Regions from separate parts of the Kaistia nematophila genome, predicted to be linked through region 2. Evidence: predicted binding sites of a transcription regulator. Region 2 holds the regulator's gene; the other holds the start of a gene.
The links. Region 2 encodes LexA, which represses DNA repair genes until DNA is damaged. Its sites were predicted from a motif close to TGTTCNNNNTGTGTTCNG; they were not measured.
Positions count from the first base shown of each region.

Region 1 (9,202 bases), on a different contig from region 2:
CGGCCGGCCTCAAGCTGCCGTTCTAGTCTTCTGAGGGGCGGGTGCCGAGGCATCCGCTCCGACCCGCCGCAGCCCTGGAATAAGAATGTCGCGCAGCACCGCCGGCCCCGAGATCGAACGCCTGATCCAGTTGCTCGCGCGGCTGCCCGGCCTGGGCCCGCGCTCGGCCCGCCGCGCGGCGCTGGCGCTGGTCAAGAAGAAGGACCAGCTGCTGGTGCCGCTGGCCGGCGCCATGACGGTGGCGGCCGAGCGGATCCTGACCTGCTCGACCTGCGGCAACATCGACACCTCCGATCCCTGCACGATCTGCAGCGATCCGGCGCGCGACACGAAGACGATCGTCGTCGTCGAGGACGTCTCGGATCTCTGGGCGCTGGAACGGGCCGGTGCCATCAAGGCGCGCTACCACGTGCTGGGCGGCACGCTGTCGCCACTCGACGGCGTGGGTCCGGAAGATTTGAACATCGAATCATTGGTGAGCCGCTGTTCGACCGGCGAGGTGGCGGAGGTGATCCTGGCCGTCAACGCGACCGTCGATGGCCAGACCACGGCGCATGTCATCACCGACCGTCTGACCGGCACGCCGGTCCGCGTCTCGCGCCTCGCGCATGGCGTTCCGGTCGGCGGTGAGCTCGACTATCTCGACGAGGGCACGCTCGCCGCAGCTATCCGCGCCCGCACGCCTTTCTGAATAGACCCTCACCAATCCTCTCCCGCGAGCGGGAGAGGGGACTGCCGGAGCCGGCTTGGCTCTGATGTCTGCACCGCGCCGTGCAGAGGGAGGGGCCTTACCGACCTGCGACATACGGGGAAAAAGAACCATGACGACTGATACGCTCGACCCTGCCATCCTCCTGGATGCGCATTGCTTCTGGTTCGAGGAGCTGGTTGCCGGCATCGACGTGCCGGCCGAGCGGGTCAAGGTCTGGTTCTCGCGCCACGACGCGACGGACGACGCCTGCCGCGTTCGGTTCGGCGCTCACCTCGACGCCGTCGCCGATACCGACTGGTCGTTCGAGACGCTGCCGCCGGCGGCCGGCATCGGCTTCGTCCTCTTCCTTGACCAGTTTCCGCGCAACCTGTTCCGCGATGACGGCCGCGCCTTTGCCTATGACGCGCGCGCCCGCGCGGCGGTGCGGCGGCTGATCGCCGGCGGCGTCGAGCGCTTCGCGCCGATCGAGCGTGTCTTCCTTTATCTTCCGTTCGAACACAGCGAGGAACTGGCGGACCAGGATCTCTCCGTCAGCCTCTACGAGGCGCTGCTGGCCGAAGTGCCGGAGGCGGACAAGGAAGATTATCAGTCGTTTGTGGGCTATGCCGAGAAGCACCGCGACCTGATCCGGCGCTTCGGCCGCTTCCCGCATCGAAATGCCGATCTCGGCCGCGCCTCGACGCCGGAAGAGATCGAGTTTCTCAAGGATGGCCGCGGCTACTGAGCCATCGGCATCGGACGGCCGGGATCGCGGCAAAGCCGATCTGGCCTGCGAGGCCGAGCAGGCCGGGCGACCTCCCATAAGCCGCGAATAGAGCGGTCATATCACGGCCGAAGCCGAAGTGGCCTAGCGCGAACTCGGCGGCCAGCAGCAACAGCAGGGCGACGGCTCCCATGCCGAGGTCGGCGCCGCGCCGCGCGCGAACCTGCGAGCGGCGCAGGATGCCGCCGCAGACGATCCAGGCTGCGGCGAGCATCAACGGAAGCTCTATCGCCACTGCCGCCAGGGCGCCGATCCGGGGCTCGAGCAGCAGCACCCGCGCCGAGCCGAGCACGAAGCCGATCGCGAAGACGATCAGGAAGTAGATCGCTCCGGCCCGGATCGCGCCCATGGGCTACTCCCCGGCCAGGAGATCCGGCTGGCGGTCATAGGCCGGCGAGCCTTCGTCGCCGAACTCCAGCGCCTCGATCTTGGCGCCGCGGGCGGTCAGCTTGCGGGTCGAGATCAGGATGTCGTCGATGTCTTTCGACGCCTGGTCGAAATGCGTCTTCAGCTTGCGGACGCGCTCGTCCACCCGGCCGAGATCCTCCATCAACTTCATTACCTCGCCCTGGATCAGATGCGCCTGCTCGCGCATGCCGGCGTCCTTCAGCACGGACTGGATCACCTGGATCGACAGCATCAGGAGCGAGGGCGAGACGATGACGATCCGCAGCCGGTGCGCCGCCTGGACCAGATCCTCGAAGCGCTCGTGGATGTCGGCGAAGATCGATTCCGACGGCACGAACATGAAGGCCGTGTCCTGCGTCTCGCCGGGGATCAAATAGCGCTCGGCGATGTCCTTCAGATGCTTGGTGACGTCGCGGCGGAACTGCGTCTCGGCGGCGCGCGCCATGTCCGGTCCTTCGGCGGCGCGGATCGCGTTCCAGGCCTCGAGCGGAAACTTGGCGTCGACGACCAGGCTGGCGGCACCGTTCGGAAAGGCGATGACGCAATCCGGCCGGTTGCCGTTGGAGAGTGTCGCCTGGAACTGGTAGCCGCCGAGGGGCAGGCCGTCCTGGACGATCGCCTCCATCCGCGCCTGGCCGAACGCGCCGCGCGTCTGCTTGTTGGCGAGGATGTGCTGCAGTCCGACCACCTGGCTGGAAAGCTCGGTCAGGTTGCGCTGCGCCGTGTCGATGACGGCGAGGCGTTCGTTCAGCCGGGTGAGGTTCTCGTGCGTGTGGCGGGTCGATTCGACCATGGTCTGGCCGATCCGGTGGCCGAGCCCGTCCATGCGGCTGGAAAGCCCCTGCAGCAATTCGGACTGCCGCGAGCCGAAGACTTCGGCCATCGCCTGCATCCGGCCGGTCATCTCGCTCTGGATGCGCACCAGATCGGCGATCCGGCGCTCGAATTCGCCGCCGAGTATCGCCTGGTCGGCCTCGGCCAGATCCCGGCGGCGCATGCCTCGCCAGACCACGACCAGCACGACGAAAAGCAGCACGACGCCGAGGAGGACGGCGGCCAGCACCAGCATGGCGACGGTGATCGGCCGGTCGCCGAGGAGAAAGAGGGTGTCCTGCATCCCACCTTCATAGCAGATTCGGGCCGATAGACGAGATCAAAACAAGAACATGAGCGGCGCGGCCTGAGGTCCCGCCCATCATTCCTCGTTGACCGACCCGGCCGCATCTCTTATCTGAAACGGCTCAAACCGAGGTTTTCATGGCTCTTCTCGACATCATCACCCTGCCGGACGCGAAGCTGAGGCTCGTCAGCGAGCCGGTCGAGCGCATCGACGACGAACTGCTGCGCTTCATGGACGACATGCTGGAGACGATGTACGAGGCGCCGGGCATCGGCCTTGCCGCCATCCAGGTCGGCGTGCCGCGCCGCGTCGTCACCATCGACGTCTCGGGCCGCGAGGAGGGCAGCAAGCCCGCGCCGCTGTTCCTGATCAATCCCGAGATCCTGACCTCGTCGGACGAGCGCTCGGTGTATGAGGAAGGCTGCCTGTCGATCCCGGATTACTATGCCGAGGTCGAGCGCCCCGCCTCCGTGCGCATCCGCTATCTCGATCGCGACGGCAAGCTGCAGGAAATCGAGGCCGACGACATCCTCGCGACCTGCGTCCAGCACGAGATCGACCATCTCGATGGCAAGCTGTTCATCGACTACCTGTCGCGGCTGAAGCGCGACATGGTCATCAAGAAGTTCGTCAAGGCCGCCAAGTCCGGCGTCCGGCCGGAATTCAAGTCGCACACCCCCGACGAGATGTGAGGCCGAGATGAGCCTCCGCGTCGTCTTCATGGGCACGCCCGAATTCTCGGTGCCCACGCTTGTCGAGATCATCGGTCAGGGGCACGAGGTCGTCGCCGTCTATTCGCAGCCGCCGCGTCCGGCCGGCCGCGGCATGGCCGAGCGCAAGTCGCCCGTGCACGAGACGGCCGAGCGCTTTGGCATTCCCGTCTTCACGCCGAAATCGCTGAAGGGTGCCGACGAGCAGGAGGCCTTCGCGTCGCTCGATGCCGACGTCGCCGTCGTCGTCGCCTATGGGCTGATCCTGCCGCAGGCGATCCTCGACGCGCCGCGCGAGGGCTGCCTCAACCTGCATGCCTCGCTGCTGCCGCGCTGGCGCGGCGCCGCGCCGATCCATCGCGCCATCATGGCCGGCGATGCCGAGACGGGCGTGATGGTCATGCGCATGGAGGCCGGCCTCGATACCGGCCCGGTCGCCATGGCCGAGAAGCTGGCCATCGCGCCTGACATCACCACCGGCGACCTGCACGACAAGCTGGCGCGGCTCGGCGCCGATCTGATGGTGCGGGCGCTCGCCGCCGCCTCGCGTGGCGGCCTCGATGCCGTGCCGCAGGCGGAAGAGGGAGTCACCTACGCCGCCAAGATCGACAAGGCCGAGGCGCGGATCGACTGGTCGAAGCCGGCCGCCGAGGTGCACAACCACATTCGCGGCCTGTCGCCCTTTCCAGGCTCCTGGTGCGAGATGACGTTCGGCGACAAGGTCGAGCGGGTGAAGGTGCTGCGCTCGACGCTGGCGGCCGGTTCCGGTGCGCCGGGCACCGTGCTGAACGACCAACTGGTGATCGCCTGCGGCGACGGCGCGGTGCGCCTCGTCGAGGTGCAGCGCGCCGGCGGCAAGCCGCTCGGCGCCGTCGAGTTCCTGCGCGGCGCGGCGATCGCGCCGGGCGCCGTCCTCGGCTAGCCGGTCGATGCCTCGCTACAAGCTTCTCGTCGAATATGACGGCGTGCCCTATGCCGGCTGGCAGCGACAGGCGAATGCGCCTTCCGTTCAGCAGGCGCTGGAGGAGGCGATCCTGCGCTTTTCCGGCGAGGCGGTACCGACGCGCGGCGCCGGCCGCACCGATGCCGGCGTTCATGCGACGGGCCAGGTGGTGCATTTCGACCTGACCGGGCACTGGACCGGGCTGCGCATTCGCGACGCCATGAACGCCCAGCTGCGGCCCGAGCCGATCGCCGTGATCGAGGCCGAGCCGGTGCCGGACGAATTCGACGCGCGCCGTTCGGCGGTCAAGCGGCACTACATCTATCGCGTGCTCGATCGTCGCGCCCCCGCCGCGCTCGAGATCAACCGCGTCTGGGACGTGCGCAAGCGCCTCGATATCGACGCGATGCAGCAGGCGGCGAACCTGCTGCTCGGCTGGCATGATTTCACCACCTTCCGCTCGGCCGATTGCCAGGCGAAGAGCCCGATGAAGACGCTCGACCGGCTGGAGATCACCCGCGAGGGCGACCATGTCCTGTTCGGGGTCTCCGCGCGCTCCTTCCTGCACAACCAGGTGCGGTCGATGGTCGGCACCCTGAAGAAGGTGGGCGAGGGCAAGTGGCCCGTCGCCCGCGTCGGCGAGGTGCTGGAAGCGTGCGACCGCAAGGCCTGCGGCCCGGTGGCGCCGCCCGGCGGGCTCTATCTCGTGCAGGTCGACTACGGCTCAGGCGCCGAACAGCTGGGTGAAGACCCCGCTGAGGACGAGGCTTAGGGCGAGGTCGGCGGCGACTAGCCCAACCCGGAAGCCGACTGACTTGCCGAGCGTCGCGCCGACGATCTGGTAGTGGTAGCGCAGCATGACGCCGACGATGGCGAGCGACACCACGGCCGCGAACTCAATCGGTATCAGGCCAAGCCCGGCCAGCAGCGCCACGCCCGCCTGCGGCGCCGCCATGATTACCGACGCCCAGTTGCGCACGACGATATAGGACGCATAGCTGCGCGCGATGCCGAGCCTTCTCGCGAAAATCGCCAGCAGGACCGGCATCGCCGTCCAGTCGAGGATCAGGTCGAGCCCGCGCGACACGATGAACATCGCGTCGGTCGGGCCGGCGACGGTGACGTCCTCCGGCCGCAGCCGGTGCTCGACGGCGACGCTGATCGCGAAGAAGGGCAGCATGAAGAAGATGGCGCCGAAAGAGCGCCAGAAGCCCTCGACGCTGAAATCGAAGCGCTGCAATCCCTCGCGCCGCCCGAGAAACAGCTCGAACGCGCCGGTCAGCGCGCTGGATGACGAGGGGGAGATCATCGCGCCTCTGCCGTCACGCAAAATACCGGTCGAGGAAGCAGCGATAGATGGCGGTGAGCGTGACGAGATCTTCGACGGCGACACGCTCGTCGACCTGATGCATCGTCTGCCCGACGAGGCCGAACTCGACCACCGGGCAATAGTCCTTGATGAAACGGGCATCCGAGGTGCCGCCGCTGGTCGAGAGTTCGGGGCGACGACCGGTCGACCGTTCGACCGCGTCCGACAGCGTGCCGATCAGCGTCTCCGAGTGGGTCAGGAAGGACTCGCTGCCGCCCGGCTCGAGGTCGAGCTCGAATTCGATGGCGCCGCGCGCCGCCTCCTCCAGCCGGCTTATCAGCCAGGCTTCCAGCGTGTCGCGCGTCCATTGGTCGTTGAAGCGGATGTTGAAGCGCGCCTTGGCCTCGGCGGGGATGACGTTCCAGGCCTTGTTGTCGACGCTGAGGCCGACGAATTCCAGGTTGGAGGCATCGAAGCGCTCGCTGCCGGCATCGAGCGCCTCGGCGGTCAGCCGGCGGATCAGCGTCGTCAGCTGCGGGATCGGGTTTACCGCCAGATGCGGATAGGCGACGTGGCCCTGCCGGCCCTGGACGATGATCGTGCCGGAAAGGCTGCCGCGCCGGCCGACCTTGATCGCGTCGCCGAGCGCCTGCGGGTTGGTCGGCTCGCCGACGATCGCGGCGTCGAACCGGTGTCCCTTCTTCGCCGCCCAGTCGAGCAGCTTGACCGTGCCGTTGACCGACGGACCTTCCTCGTCGCCGGTGATCAGCAGCGAGATCGTGCCCTGCTTCAGCCCGCCTTCCGACAGGAAGTCGAGCGCGGCGGAAGCGAAGGCGGCGATGCCGCCCTTCATGTCGACGGCGCCGCGGCCGTAGAGCATGCCGTCGGCGATCTCGCCGGAGAAGGGCCCGTGCTGCCAGTGCGCCTCGTCGCCCGGCGGCACGACGTCGGTGTGGCCGGCAAAGACGAAATGCGGCGCGCCGCTGCCGATGGTGGCGAACAGGTTTTCGACGTCCGGCGTGCCGGCTTCGGTGAACACCGGCCGATCGACGGTGAAACCCGCCTCGGTCAGGACGCTTTCGAGATAGGCGAGCGCCCCGCCTTCGGCCGGCGTCACCGACGGGCAGCGGATCAGGTCTTGCAGGATGCGAATGGGATCGCTGGCCATGGCGTTGGGTCCTGCCCGAGCAGTTCGAATATAGGAAATGCCGGCTCGCGAGACGAAGACGCGAGCCGGCCGGGTCTTAATCGCGAAGCAGCTCGTTGACGCTGGTCTTCGAGCGGGTCTTGGCGTCGACCTTCTTGACGATCACGGCGCAATAGAGCGACGGGCCGGGCTGGCCGTTCGGCAGGTTCTTGCCGGGCAGCGAGCCGGAGACGACGACGGAATAGGGCGGCACGCGGCCGATATGGATCTCGCCCGTCTCGCGGTCGACGATCTTGGTCGAGGCGCTGATGAACACGCCCATCGAGATCACCGAGCCCTCGCCGACGATGACGCCCTCGACCACCTCGGAGCGCGCGCCGATGAAGCAATTGTCCTCGATGATGGTCGGGCTCGCCTGCAGCGGCTCCAGCACGCCGCCGATGCCGACGCCGCCGGAAAGATGGACGTTCTTGCCGATCTGGGCGCAGGAGCCGACGGTTGCCCAGGTGTCGACCATGGTGCCACTGTCGACATAGGCGCCGAGATTGACGAAGGACGGCATCAGCACGACGCTCGGCGCGATGAAGGCGGAGCGGCGCACGACCGCGCCCGGCACGGCGCGGAAGCCGGCCTTGGTGAATTCGTCGGCGCCCCAGCCCTCGAACTTGGTCGGCACCTTGTCCCACCAGGTCGAGCCGTTCGGCGCGCCCGGAATCGGGCCCATGTCGTTCAGGCGGAAGGAGAGAAGGACGGCCTTCTTCAGCCAGTCATTGACGACCCAGTCGCCGTCGATCTTCTCGGCGACGCGCGCCTCGCCGCGGTCGAGCAGGCCAAGCGTGGTCTCGACGGTCGAGCGGACGGCGCCCTGGGTGGCGGGGCCGATATTCGCGCGATCCTCGAAAGCGGCTTCGACGGTGGACTTCAGGGCGGCGAGGTCGTGCGTGGTCATCTTTTTTCCTTGGAGCGGACATCCCCCGGCGCGGAGGCCGCCGGATAGGTTCGGCCGGGACGATATCGGCCAATCGGGGGAAGTCAACGCGCAAGGCGCGGAGAGGGCGGTTTTGCGCCGCTCGTGCGTTCGGTTTGCCGGCGTCTGCCCGCCCCGATGGCCAGTCGGCCATTCCGGGGCGGGGTGGGAGCGGGGAGGTGGGGGAGAGACGTCCCCGCCGGCAGGGGCGGCCGGCGGGGACGGATTGTCAGAACTGCAGCGTGACGCCGCCGACGATGGTGCGCCCGCGGCCGCTCTGCACGGTCGAGTCGCCCGACACGGCCGGGCTATAGGCGACGTCGGTCAGGTTCTCGACATTGACGAAGGCGGTTGCATGCTCGTTCGCCTTGTAGGAGGCGTAGAGGTCGTAGAGCGTGTAGGCCTCCTTCTCGGCCGTTGCGCCGAGACCCGTGGCATAGCGGCTGCCGCCGACATGGTTCATCTTGCCGCCGATGGTCAGCGCCTTGTCGAACAGGCGGATGCCGATATCGACCGTTGAATAGTCTTCCGGCAGGAAGGTCGAGTCGCCATTGCCGATGCCGGCGCCCCAGCCCACGGGCTGGTTCATGTCCGAGAAGGTCATGCCGAGGTTCACATAGGCGAAGCCGGCATCGTAGCCGCCCTCGATCTCGACGCCGCGCGAATGGGTCGTGCCCGGCACGTTGACCCAGATCGCCCGCTGGTAGGGGTCGCCCGGCAGGGTCAGCAGGTCGTTGACGATGTAGTTGTCGATCGCCATGTCGAAATAATTGACCTTGAGGCGCAGCGCGTCGTTGGCCAAGAGCAGGTCGTTCTTCAGCACGTTGGCGCCGAACTCCCAGCCCTTGCTGGTTTCGGGCTCCAGGTAGAAGTTCGAATACTGGCCGCCGCCGATGCCGGCGCCGATCGGCACCAGGGCCCAGAGCGCCTCGCGCGCCGATGGCGGGCGATAGGTGTGGGCATAGGTGACATAGGGCTGCAGCCAGTCGAGCGGCTTGGCCGACAGCGTGATCTTCGGGTTGAGCGAGTTGCCGTCGCGCGAGACGTCGACGTCGCCGCCGGTATCCGGGCAGAAGCCGACGCCGGCCGTGCACGGGCTCTGGTGGCCGGACAGCGTCCAGTA
Region 1 is NZ_JAPKNK010000001.1:422,528-431,729, forward strand. Features, by position in the region: gene OSH07_RS01985 (YbaB/EbfC family nucleoid-associated protein) at 1-26, shown strand, start outside; gene recR (recombination mediator RecR) at 86-691, shown strand; gene OSH07_RS01995 (DUF924 family protein) at 822-1,436, shown strand; gene OSH07_RS02000 (hypothetical protein) at 1,414-1,824, opposite strand; gene OSH07_RS02005 (DNA recombination protein RmuC) at 1,828-3,000, opposite strand; gene def (peptide deformylase) at 3,141-3,695, shown strand; gene fmt (methionyl-tRNA formyltransferase) at 3,703-4,635, shown strand; gene truA (tRNA pseudouridine(38-40) synthase TruA) at 4,643-5,428, shown strand; gene OSH07_RS02025 (hypothetical protein) at 5,381-5,965, opposite strand; gene dapE (succinyl-diaminopimelate desuccinylase) at 5,979-7,133, opposite strand; gene dapD (2,3,4,5-tetrahydropyridine-2,6-dicarboxylate N-succinyltransferase) at 7,210-8,061, opposite strand; gene OSH07_RS02040 (TonB-dependent receptor domain-containing protein) at 8,309-9,202, opposite strand, start outside.
Region 1: OSH07_RS02005 (DNA recombination protein RmuC) is a predicted target of LexA. The motif match lies at 3,033-3,050, and genes of this name have one in related genera.

Region 2 (9,202 bases):
GGCCTCGCCGTCCTGCTCTGGGCCCTCGCGGTCTGGCGGCGGCAGAGCGCCGGCGCGGTCCGCCTGCTCATCGTGCTGGCGATGGCCGCGAGCGGCACGGCCGCGATGAAGCTCCGCACCGACAATCTGGCGACGCGGGTGCTCGAGCGGCAGGTGACGGGGACGGTCACGGGCTGGGTCGAGGACCGCAAGGCGCGGCGTGGCGGATACCGATTGACGCTGCGGGTCGCGAGCCTGGACGCAAGGCGCGTCACGACCGTGCCGCAGCGGGTCACCGTCACCGTGCGCGGCAAGACGGCGCCCAATGTCGGCGACGGCGTCTCCGTTCTGGCGCGGCTTCGGCCGGCTTCGGGGCCAGTGCTGCCGGGCGGCTATGATTTCGCCCGCGATTCCTATTTCCGCGGCATCGGCGCGACGGGCTTCGCCTATGGCGCGGCCAGGCCGGCCGACATCGGCCCAGCGCCGCTGTCGATCCGCCTGCGCCAGCCGCTGGAGGCCGTCCGCGAGGCGATCCGCGCCCGCATCGTCGCCGGCCTCGACGGCGAGAGCCGCTACATCGCCTCGGCGCTCATCATCGGCGACGCCGGCGGGCTGGCCGAGAAGACCGAGGACGACCTTCGCCTCTCCGGCCTCGCGCATGTGCTCTCGGTCTCCGGCCTGCACATGGTGCTGGTGACCGGCGTCGTGTTCTGGAGCGTGAGGGCCGGGCTGGCGCTGATCCCGTCGCTGGCGCTCCGGCGGCCCATCAAGAAGTGGGCGGCGATCGCGGCGCTGCTGGTCAGCGGCTTCTACCTGCTGATTTCCGGCCTCGACGTCGCCGCGCAGCGCTCCTTCATCATGACCTCGATCGTCTTCCTCGCCGTCCTGCTCGACCGGCGCGCGATCTCGATGCGCAATGTCGCGCTCGCCGGACTGCTGGTGCTCGCGATCACGCCGGAGAGCATCCTTTCCGCCAGCTTCCAGATGTCGTTCGCCGCCACGGTGGCGCTCGTCGCCGGCTTCGAGATCCTGGCCGACCGTCGCAGGCGCCGCGCCGAACCCGGCCTCGTTGGGAACCGCAGCGGGGCGGCGGCCGTCCCCCGGCGATTCGCCCTGTTCGTCGGCGGCATGGCGGTGACGTCGCTGCTCGGCGGCCTCGGCACCACGCCCTTCGCGCTCTATCACTTCCAGCGCATGGCGCCGCTGTCGATCCTCGCCAATGTCGCCGCGATGCCGCTGACCGACTTTCTCGTCATGCCCTTCGCGCTGCTCTCCGTGCTCGCCATGCCCTTCGGGCTCGAGGCTTTGCCGCTCTGGGTGATGGATTGGGGCATCGGCGGCATGCTCGGCGTCTCGGCGACGGTCAGCCTCTGGTCCGGTCAATCCGGCGGCGCGGCCATGCCGGGCGCCGCCGCGCTGCTCCTCTTCGTCGCCGGCTTCGTCTGGCTGGCGCTCTGGCACGAGCGCTGGCGGCTATTTGGCCTCCTGCCGATGTTGCTCGGCACCGCACTCGCCTTGATGCCGGCGCGGCCCGGCATCCTCGTCGCCGCGGATGGAAAGCAGCTGGCGATCCGTGGCGAGGATGGCGCCTATCGCATCGTCGCGGGCGATCCGGACCGCTTCATCAGCGAGATATGGCTGCGTTCGGACGGTGACGGCCGCGACGCCAGGGAGGCGGGCGTGGTTCAGGCGGGCGGCTGCGATGCGTCGGGCTGCGTGGGAATGTTGCCCGACGGCCGGCAGGTGGCGCTGGCGCTCGACCGATCGGCCTTCGAGGAGGATTGCCGGCGCGCCTCGCTGGTGGTGACACCTCTCGCCGCGCCCGAAAACTGCGCCCGCCATGCCGCCGTCATAGACCGCCATGTGCTGGCGCGCTCAGGCTCGATCGCACTGTCGTTCGCGGAGAAGGAGGAATCCCCGGGCCCGGCGCCGCAAGCCACGGTGCCCAATGCGCCGAAGCCAGATTCCTCGAAACTGGATGCTCAGAAGCCGTCAATTCCTGGCGCCGATGATGAGTTCGTCGGGCTCGCATCGGGACGCGGCTCGTCACGCTACGACATCGTCGAGCGAAATGCCGACGACGAGGACGTGCTCGCGCCAGAACCACCGGCCGAGGCCCCGGAAACCACAGCCGCAGCCGCGCCGCGCCCAGCCGTCGCTTTCGAGATCCGCGCCGCCTACCCGCCGGTGCGGCGTCCCTGGATGCCGGCCTATCAAGCGGAGCCGGCGGATCAGTAGGTGCGCAACAGGCCGACCAGCTTGCCCTGGATACGGACGCGGTCCGGTCCGAAGATGCGGGTTTCATAGGCCGGATTGGCGGCCTCCAACGCGATCGAAGCGCCCTTGCGGCGGAGCCGCTTCAGTGTCGCTTCCTCCTCGTCGACCAGCGCCACGACGATGTCGCCGGAATCGGCATTGTCGCTCTTGCGGATCAGCACCGTGTCGCCGTCGAGGATGCCGGCCTCGATCATCGAATCGCCACGCACCTCGAGGGCGAAATGCTCGCCGCCGCGCAGCATGTCGGGCGGCACGGCGATCACATGGCTCTGGGTCTGGATGGCCGAGATCGGCACGCCGGCGGCGATCCGGCCCATGACCGGGATGATCACCGGCTCGCCGGCCTCGTGCACGTCCTCCACCGGACGGGACTTGCCCAGGCTGCCCTCGATCACGCTGGGCGAGAAGGCCTGCTTTTTCGGCCGCGCCATCGCCGGCGTCATCGTCTCCGGCAGGCGGACGACCTCCAGCGCGCGGGCCCGGTTGGGCAGGCGGCGAATGAAGCCGCGCTCTTCCAGCGCCTTGATGAGGCGGTGGATGCCGGATTTGGAGCGCAGGTCCAGCGCGTCCTTCATTTCGTCGAAGGAGGGAGGGACGCCCGCTTCCTTGAGGCGCTCCTGGATGAACATGAGGAGTTCATACTGCTTCCGGGTGAGCATCTCGTTCTCGCGCTGCCAATCTTGCCAGGGATGACGACAGAATCGCCAAGGTACAAAACACGAACAGGATAGCTGTTCCCCATGTGTTCTGCAAGGCGATGGCTTGCGATGCGCGGCCGGGTTCGCGCGGGACGCGCGACTAGGGTGGCCCACGCGGTTGGGCACGGCGTGGCGGGGCGTCGTCGTCTGCTGTCGACCCCGGCGTGGGAGGTGGCCGCAGGCGTATCCTATTCGCCGATTGGATGTTTCCGGAGCGAGCCGAGATCCTGCATCCATAGGCCGCCATCGTCGACATGGGCGGGGTGGTAGAGGCGGTTGCGCGGGATCGTCTCGAAGGCGGCGTCCCGTTCCTCGGCCAGGTAGTCATAGCCGATCGGCTGGTCGGCGCGGTTCGGATCGAGGAAATTATAGAGGTCGCGCCGCGCCAGACGGCGTGCGGGGGCAATCATCTTGAGATGATACAGGTCAAGGTCGCAATGCCTTGTCTGGAAGCCGCCGTCCCTGGGAAACCAGAGGTCGTGCAGCCCCGTGTCCGTGCGCTCGGCCGGGTCGAACATCGTGAACAGGCAATAGCGGATCTTCTTCCCCCAGATGCCGTCGATGCGATAGGTCGTCGGCGTGTACATTTCCCGGAAGCGAAAACCCCAGGCGACGCGACCGGACTCGGCCATCAGTCGTCTGATCCGGGAGCGCACGCCGGCTTCGAAGCGCTCGTCCGGGTCAACGGCGAGGATCCAGTCCGCGCCGGCCTTTCGTGCCTCCTGAAGCAGGATGCGGCGACGGCCCGCCTCGGAACTGAACACGCCCGTGGCGGCGCGATCGTCGAACGCCACCCAGCCATCGACGATCGGCTCGATATTGGCGAGCAGGTTCGGTACGAGGTGCGCGTCGAAGCGGTAGCTGAAGACGGCGAACACCTGCGGACGACGGCGCCGCAGGGTGAGCCAGGGATGGCGCGGCGGCTGCGTCAGTCGCTTAAGGGTTATCATGCAGGGATTCCCGGCAATCGGTGGCGCGCCCTGTGCCGAGGTCGGAGGGCAGGAGACCCGAAAGCAGGGCCCCGGTGGCCCTGGCCAGGAGCGCCGCTCTGAGGATCGGCATGGCTTCAAGCACGGTCGCGAGTTCGTCTGCCTCGAGCCCCTGGCGCGCGAATTCGAGCGCAAGCGACGGCTGACGCAGGATTTCTTTCGCGATCTTGATCCGGCGGGCTCCGAAGACCTGCTGGCGCTCCTTGCCGTAGCGGACGCCGCGGCAGAACTGGTCGCGCAGGAGGGACAGAAGGCGCGTCTCGTTCAGATGCTCGGTCTGGATGCGCCCATCCCACACGGGCCTTAGGGGCGCGGGCAACCGTTCAAGGAACTCGGTGTCTTCGCCGCTTCTCAGGGTTTCATCGAACAGGCCGAACTCGTCGAACAGCGAGCGCTCATAAGAAGCGCCGAACCGGATCGTCTTCTCGGCCGGGAGCCGAGGCAGCCGGCGCATGAACATGCCGAGATGGGCGGCGCTGGCGACCCGGCTTTGCGGGGCGCTGTTGACGATGGCGCTGGCCACCGTCCGCGCGCCGGCCCCATGCGCCGCGAGCCGGTGCTGGATCCAGCCGGGACGGGCCCGGCAGTCGGCCGCGAGGAACGCCACGTAGCGCGCGCTGGTTTCGGCTATGCCCCGGTTGCGGGCGCCACCGGCGAACAGGCGCTCCCGATAGTCGAGGCACGGAACCTCGATGCCTTCGGCGCGCAGCACGTTGCGGACGGAGCCGCCACCGGAATTCACGACGACGATCCCCGTGGGTTCGCCCTGTTCCAGCAGCGATCTGACAGCCCCGATCACGTTCGACTGCGCCCTGTAGCTGAGCACGATCGTCGCGATGTCATTCGCCTTCAAGGATATCTCCCCGGATTGTCCCGGGAGCTGGCGCCTGCGCCCACCCTTCCTCGCCACTGCCCCCGCCGTCCATATCCATTCCAGGATGGCACCGGCCGAGCATAGCAGCCGGGGCCGGCCGGAATGGAGTGACCAACGTCACACCCGCGCAGCGCGGGCGCGGAACCCGGCGGCAGGGCTGAACTAGACCCGGCGTTGGCGATCAGGCCAGCTTGATCGGCGTCCGTCGCTGCGGACGCCGGGGGGCATCGGACCCTCGTGCTCCATGTCGACTTCAAAGGCCGAGGAGCGTGTGCACGGCGGCTGCATCGACGTGCCGGCCATAGTCGGCGAGCTGGAAGCTCTCGGCATGGGCTACCCTTGAGCCGTGCTCCGGACCGTACTTGGCCAGGATTTCCTCTCTCATCACGTCGGCCGACATGAATTCATGCCAGTGCGTCAGGATGAATTCGCGCCGCACGGCCCAATCCTCGCTCGCCGGGACCTTGTCGCGAAAATCACGTTCGAAGGGCGCGAACTCGAAGAACTGGGTGGCGTGCTCGGCGCAGGCTCTTAGCTTGCGCTCGATGCTGGCGTCCACGTCCACCACCACTTCGTGCTGGTGGGTGGCGAACGCGCCATAATCCGTCATCTTCAGGCAGACCGGCGCGACCGCGAGCGGCGGGTAGGCCGGCACGACATTGCCATTGGTGAAGAAGCCCGAGGCGTCGCGAACCGCCCGTCCTGCCATGCGATTATCGATATGGCCGGGCTGCTCGTCATGAAACGTGATCACGAGATCCGCCTGCCAGCGACGCACCGAGGCAATGATCGCCGTCCGCACCGCGATGTCGGCCATCAACTCGCCGTCATGGATGTCGAGGATCTCGTAGTCGAGCACGCCGAGATGGCGGGCGGCGGCATAGGCTTCGCGCGCACGGCGCCGCTTCAGGGGCTTGCGCGCCATTTCATAGTGGCCGGCGTCGCCATTGGTCAGCGACAGGAACTTGATCGCCGCCCCCTTGTCCGCCAGTCGCGCGCAGGTCCCGCCGGCATAGAGCTCCGCCTCGTCGGGATGGGCTTTCACTACGATGACCTTCAGCGGATATGTCATGGGGGCGCTTTTCCTTGCGACGACTTCGGCGCAGTCGCGCCATGGATGGGGTGAGGGGGAGGGCTCTCAGGGCTGGCCGCGCGCGGCGCTGCCGCCGGCAAACAGCCGCTCGCGGGCATGGTCGAGCGCCAGCTCGATGGCCCCGGCCCTGACCGCATTGGAGCCCACAGCCGAGGGGACGATCTGCGGCATCGCGATCGGGAGTCTCGCCAGGACCTGGGCCACGCCGCGCGAAAGCCGACGGCCAGCCGCGTGGCCGATCGCTCCGCCCAGCACCACCATCTCGGGATCGAGAATGCCGATCGCGCCGGTGAGCCCGGCCGCGACCCGGTAGGAAAGGTCCGCAAAGAAGGCCGCATGACCGTCGCCGCCGGCAGCCCGCGCGATGGCGGCGGCGGCATCCTCGCCGTCGAGCCCATGCTCGGCAGCGAGCGCCGCGACGGAGGCCGGGCTTAGAAGGTCCTCGAGCAGCGCCATGCGTACGGTCTCGCCCGGCGCGGCGAGCCGATCGGGAACCATCGTCCCGCCCAGTTCGCCGGCCATGCCGGTGTAGCCGCGCAGCAGCTTGCCGCCGATGACGGCGCCGGCGCCGACGCCGTCGCCGATCCAGAACAGGATGAAGGACTGCACGCCCTCGGCCGCGCCGGCCGACATCTCTTCAAGCGCGACCAGATTGACGTCGTTCTCGATGATCACGCGGCGGTGGCCGACGACGCTTTCAAGCGCCTCGGGAATATGAAAGCCTTCCCAGTTCGGCAATTGCTGGCCGCGACGCAGATTGCCGCTCTCGGTATCGACGATGCCGGGCAGGCCGACGACCAGCTGATCGATGTCGCGCGCAGCAATTCCGGCTTGGCGGGCAACGTCGTCGATGACGTCGACCAGACGCTCCCGCGCGTCGTAGCGCTCGCCCGGCTGGCCGTGCCGATTCACCGTGGCGATCGTCTGCCCGGCGATGTCGGCGATGGCTGCGTGGATGCCATGCGCGGAGACGTCGATGCCGCCGACGAAGGCCGAGGCCGGCTCGATGCACCAGAGCCCCGCCTTCGGCCCGAAGCTGCCGGCCTTCTCGCCGTCGCGCCGGATCAGCTCGGCCGCCTCCAGGCGTCGCAGAAGCTCCGACATCGCCGGTTTGGACAGGCCCGTGAAGGCTTCCAGCTCCATGCGCGTCAGCGGCCCCTCCGAGAGGAGGCGCTTCAGGACCGCGCGTTCGTTGAGATTTCGCAGCAACCGTGGGCTGCCGGAGAGTGCCTGCATTTCCATCCAACTACTGTCTGGTAACTTTCTTTACAGTCTGTTACGAGTAATTCGCTCGGCCTGTCAAGCGTACCAGATCTGATGGGCCCCTCGGCCTCAAAAACGAGCTGCGCCTTGGAGACCCGGCCTCGCGATGGGCGCATCGCGCGGAAGCTGGCGGCCATATCGTATACAGTTTATTTGAATTATCGTACGCGAAGATTTTATTTTTAGTACCCAATTGACAGTTGGATCGTGCACGTTAGCGTTATCGAAGAAATACAGGCCGGGCGGAAACGCTCCGGACCAACTCAGCCCCGGAATGGGGCCAATGAAAAAACAGGCAGACTTCCTTCCAGATCAGGAGACAGAAATGATGGCTTGGAGATCAGCCGCGCTGGCGGCGCTATTGGCGGGCGTGTTCATCGCCCCTGCCGAGGCGGGAACCCTGCGATGGGCGCCGCAGCGCGACATCGTCTCGATGGACCCGTATTCGTTCGGTGACACCTTCACGCTGTCGGTGCTCAACCACGTCTACGAGGGCCTGGTGCGCTATGACAGCAAGCTGCAGATCGAGCCGGCATTGGCCGAGAGCTGGGAAGTCGTCAATCCGACGACCTGGCGTTTTCACCTGCGCAAGGGCGTGAAATACCATGACGGCGCCGATTTTACCGCCGACGACGTGCTCGCCTCGCTGAAGCGCGTCAGCGACCCGAACTCGCCCCTGCGTGGCAACCTGCCTTCCTATGTCTCATCGAGCAAGGTCGACGACTACACGGTCGACATCGTCGTCACCGAGAACTACCCGCTGCTGCTGAATGACCTGACCAACATCCACATCTTCGATCAGGGCTGGTTGGTCACGAACAAGGCGGAAGCTCCGACCGACGTCGCCAAGGGCGTCGAGGGTTACGCCACCAGCCATGCCAACGGCACGGGTCCGTTCAAGTTCGTCTCGCGCAAGCCCGACGCCGAGACCGTGTTCGAGGTCAATCCGGACTGGTGGGACAAGCGCCAGCACAATGTCGACCGCATCGTCATGACGCCGATCACCTCGGCGGCGACGCGCGTCGCGGCGCTGATCTCGGGCGAGATCGACTTCACCAACCAGGCGCCGCTGCAGGACATACCCCGCCTTGAAGCGTCTCCCGACCTCAAGGTTCTGTCGAACAGCGAGCTGCGCACGATCTTCTTCGTGATGAACCAGACGCCCAAGGCGTTCGAATCCGACGTGACGGACAAAAACCCGCTGCAGGACATCAAGGTCCGTCAGGCGCTCTATCACGCGATCGACGCCGATGCGATCCAGAAGGTCGTGATGGCGGGCCTCTCCCGCACCACTGGTTCTCTCGTCTCGCCCTCCATCCCGGGCTATGTGCCCGAGCTCGACAAGCGTCTCAGCTACGATCCGGAACTCGCCAAGAAGCTGCTGGCCGAGGCCGGCTATCCCGACGGCTTCTCTTTCTCGTTCCTCTGCCGCAATACCGAGTTCGTCAACGAGGAACAGATCTGCCAGGCGGTCTCCGCGATGTGGGCCCGTGTCGGCCTGCGTCCGAACCTCAATCTCGGCCCGACCACCATCCAGGACGCCAAGTTCGACGCCGGCCAGTTCGATGTCGGCACGCTGGGCTGGGCCAATGAGCCGATGATCGACAGCTACTCGATCCTTGTTCAGGTCGTTCACTCCAAGACGGGCAATGCCGGTGTGTTCAACTGGGGCGGCTGGAAGGATGCGGAGATCGACGCGCTGATCGACAAGGCCGGCGCCACCGTGGATCGCGACGAACGCCTCGCCCTGCAGGCCAAGGCACTGTTGCGCGCCAACGAGTTGTCGATGTTCATTCCGGTTCACCAGCAGCCGATGGCCTGGGCGACCGGCGCCAACATCGAGAGCGTCCTGCAGCTCTCCGACAACAAGCCCCGCCACTGGCTGACCCGCATGACGGAGTAGCCTGCGCCGCGTCCCCTCGGGACCGCCGCGTCTGGCGCGGCGGTCCATCCTGATTGCGGTCGAAGTTCTGCTCCGCTGGAGACACGCCGTTGCTGCTGCTCATCATCAAGCGCATGGCCAATGCCA
Region 2 is NZ_JAPKNK010000008.1:157,209-166,410, forward strand. Features, by position in the region: gene OSH07_RS18160 (ComEC/Rec2 family competence protein) at 1-2,217, shown strand, start outside; gene lexA (transcriptional repressor LexA) at 2,211-2,915, opposite strand; gene OSH07_RS18170 (glycosyltransferase family protein) at 3,143-3,904, opposite strand; gene OSH07_RS18175 (glycosyltransferase family 2 protein) at 3,891-4,796, opposite strand; gene OSH07_RS18180 (PIG-L deacetylase family protein) at 5,071-5,889, opposite strand; gene OSH07_RS18185 (ROK family transcriptional regulator) at 5,956-7,152, opposite strand; gene OSH07_RS18190 (ABC transporter substrate-binding protein) at 7,499-9,076, shown strand; gene OSH07_RS18195 (ABC transporter permease) at 9,166-9,202, shown strand, end outside.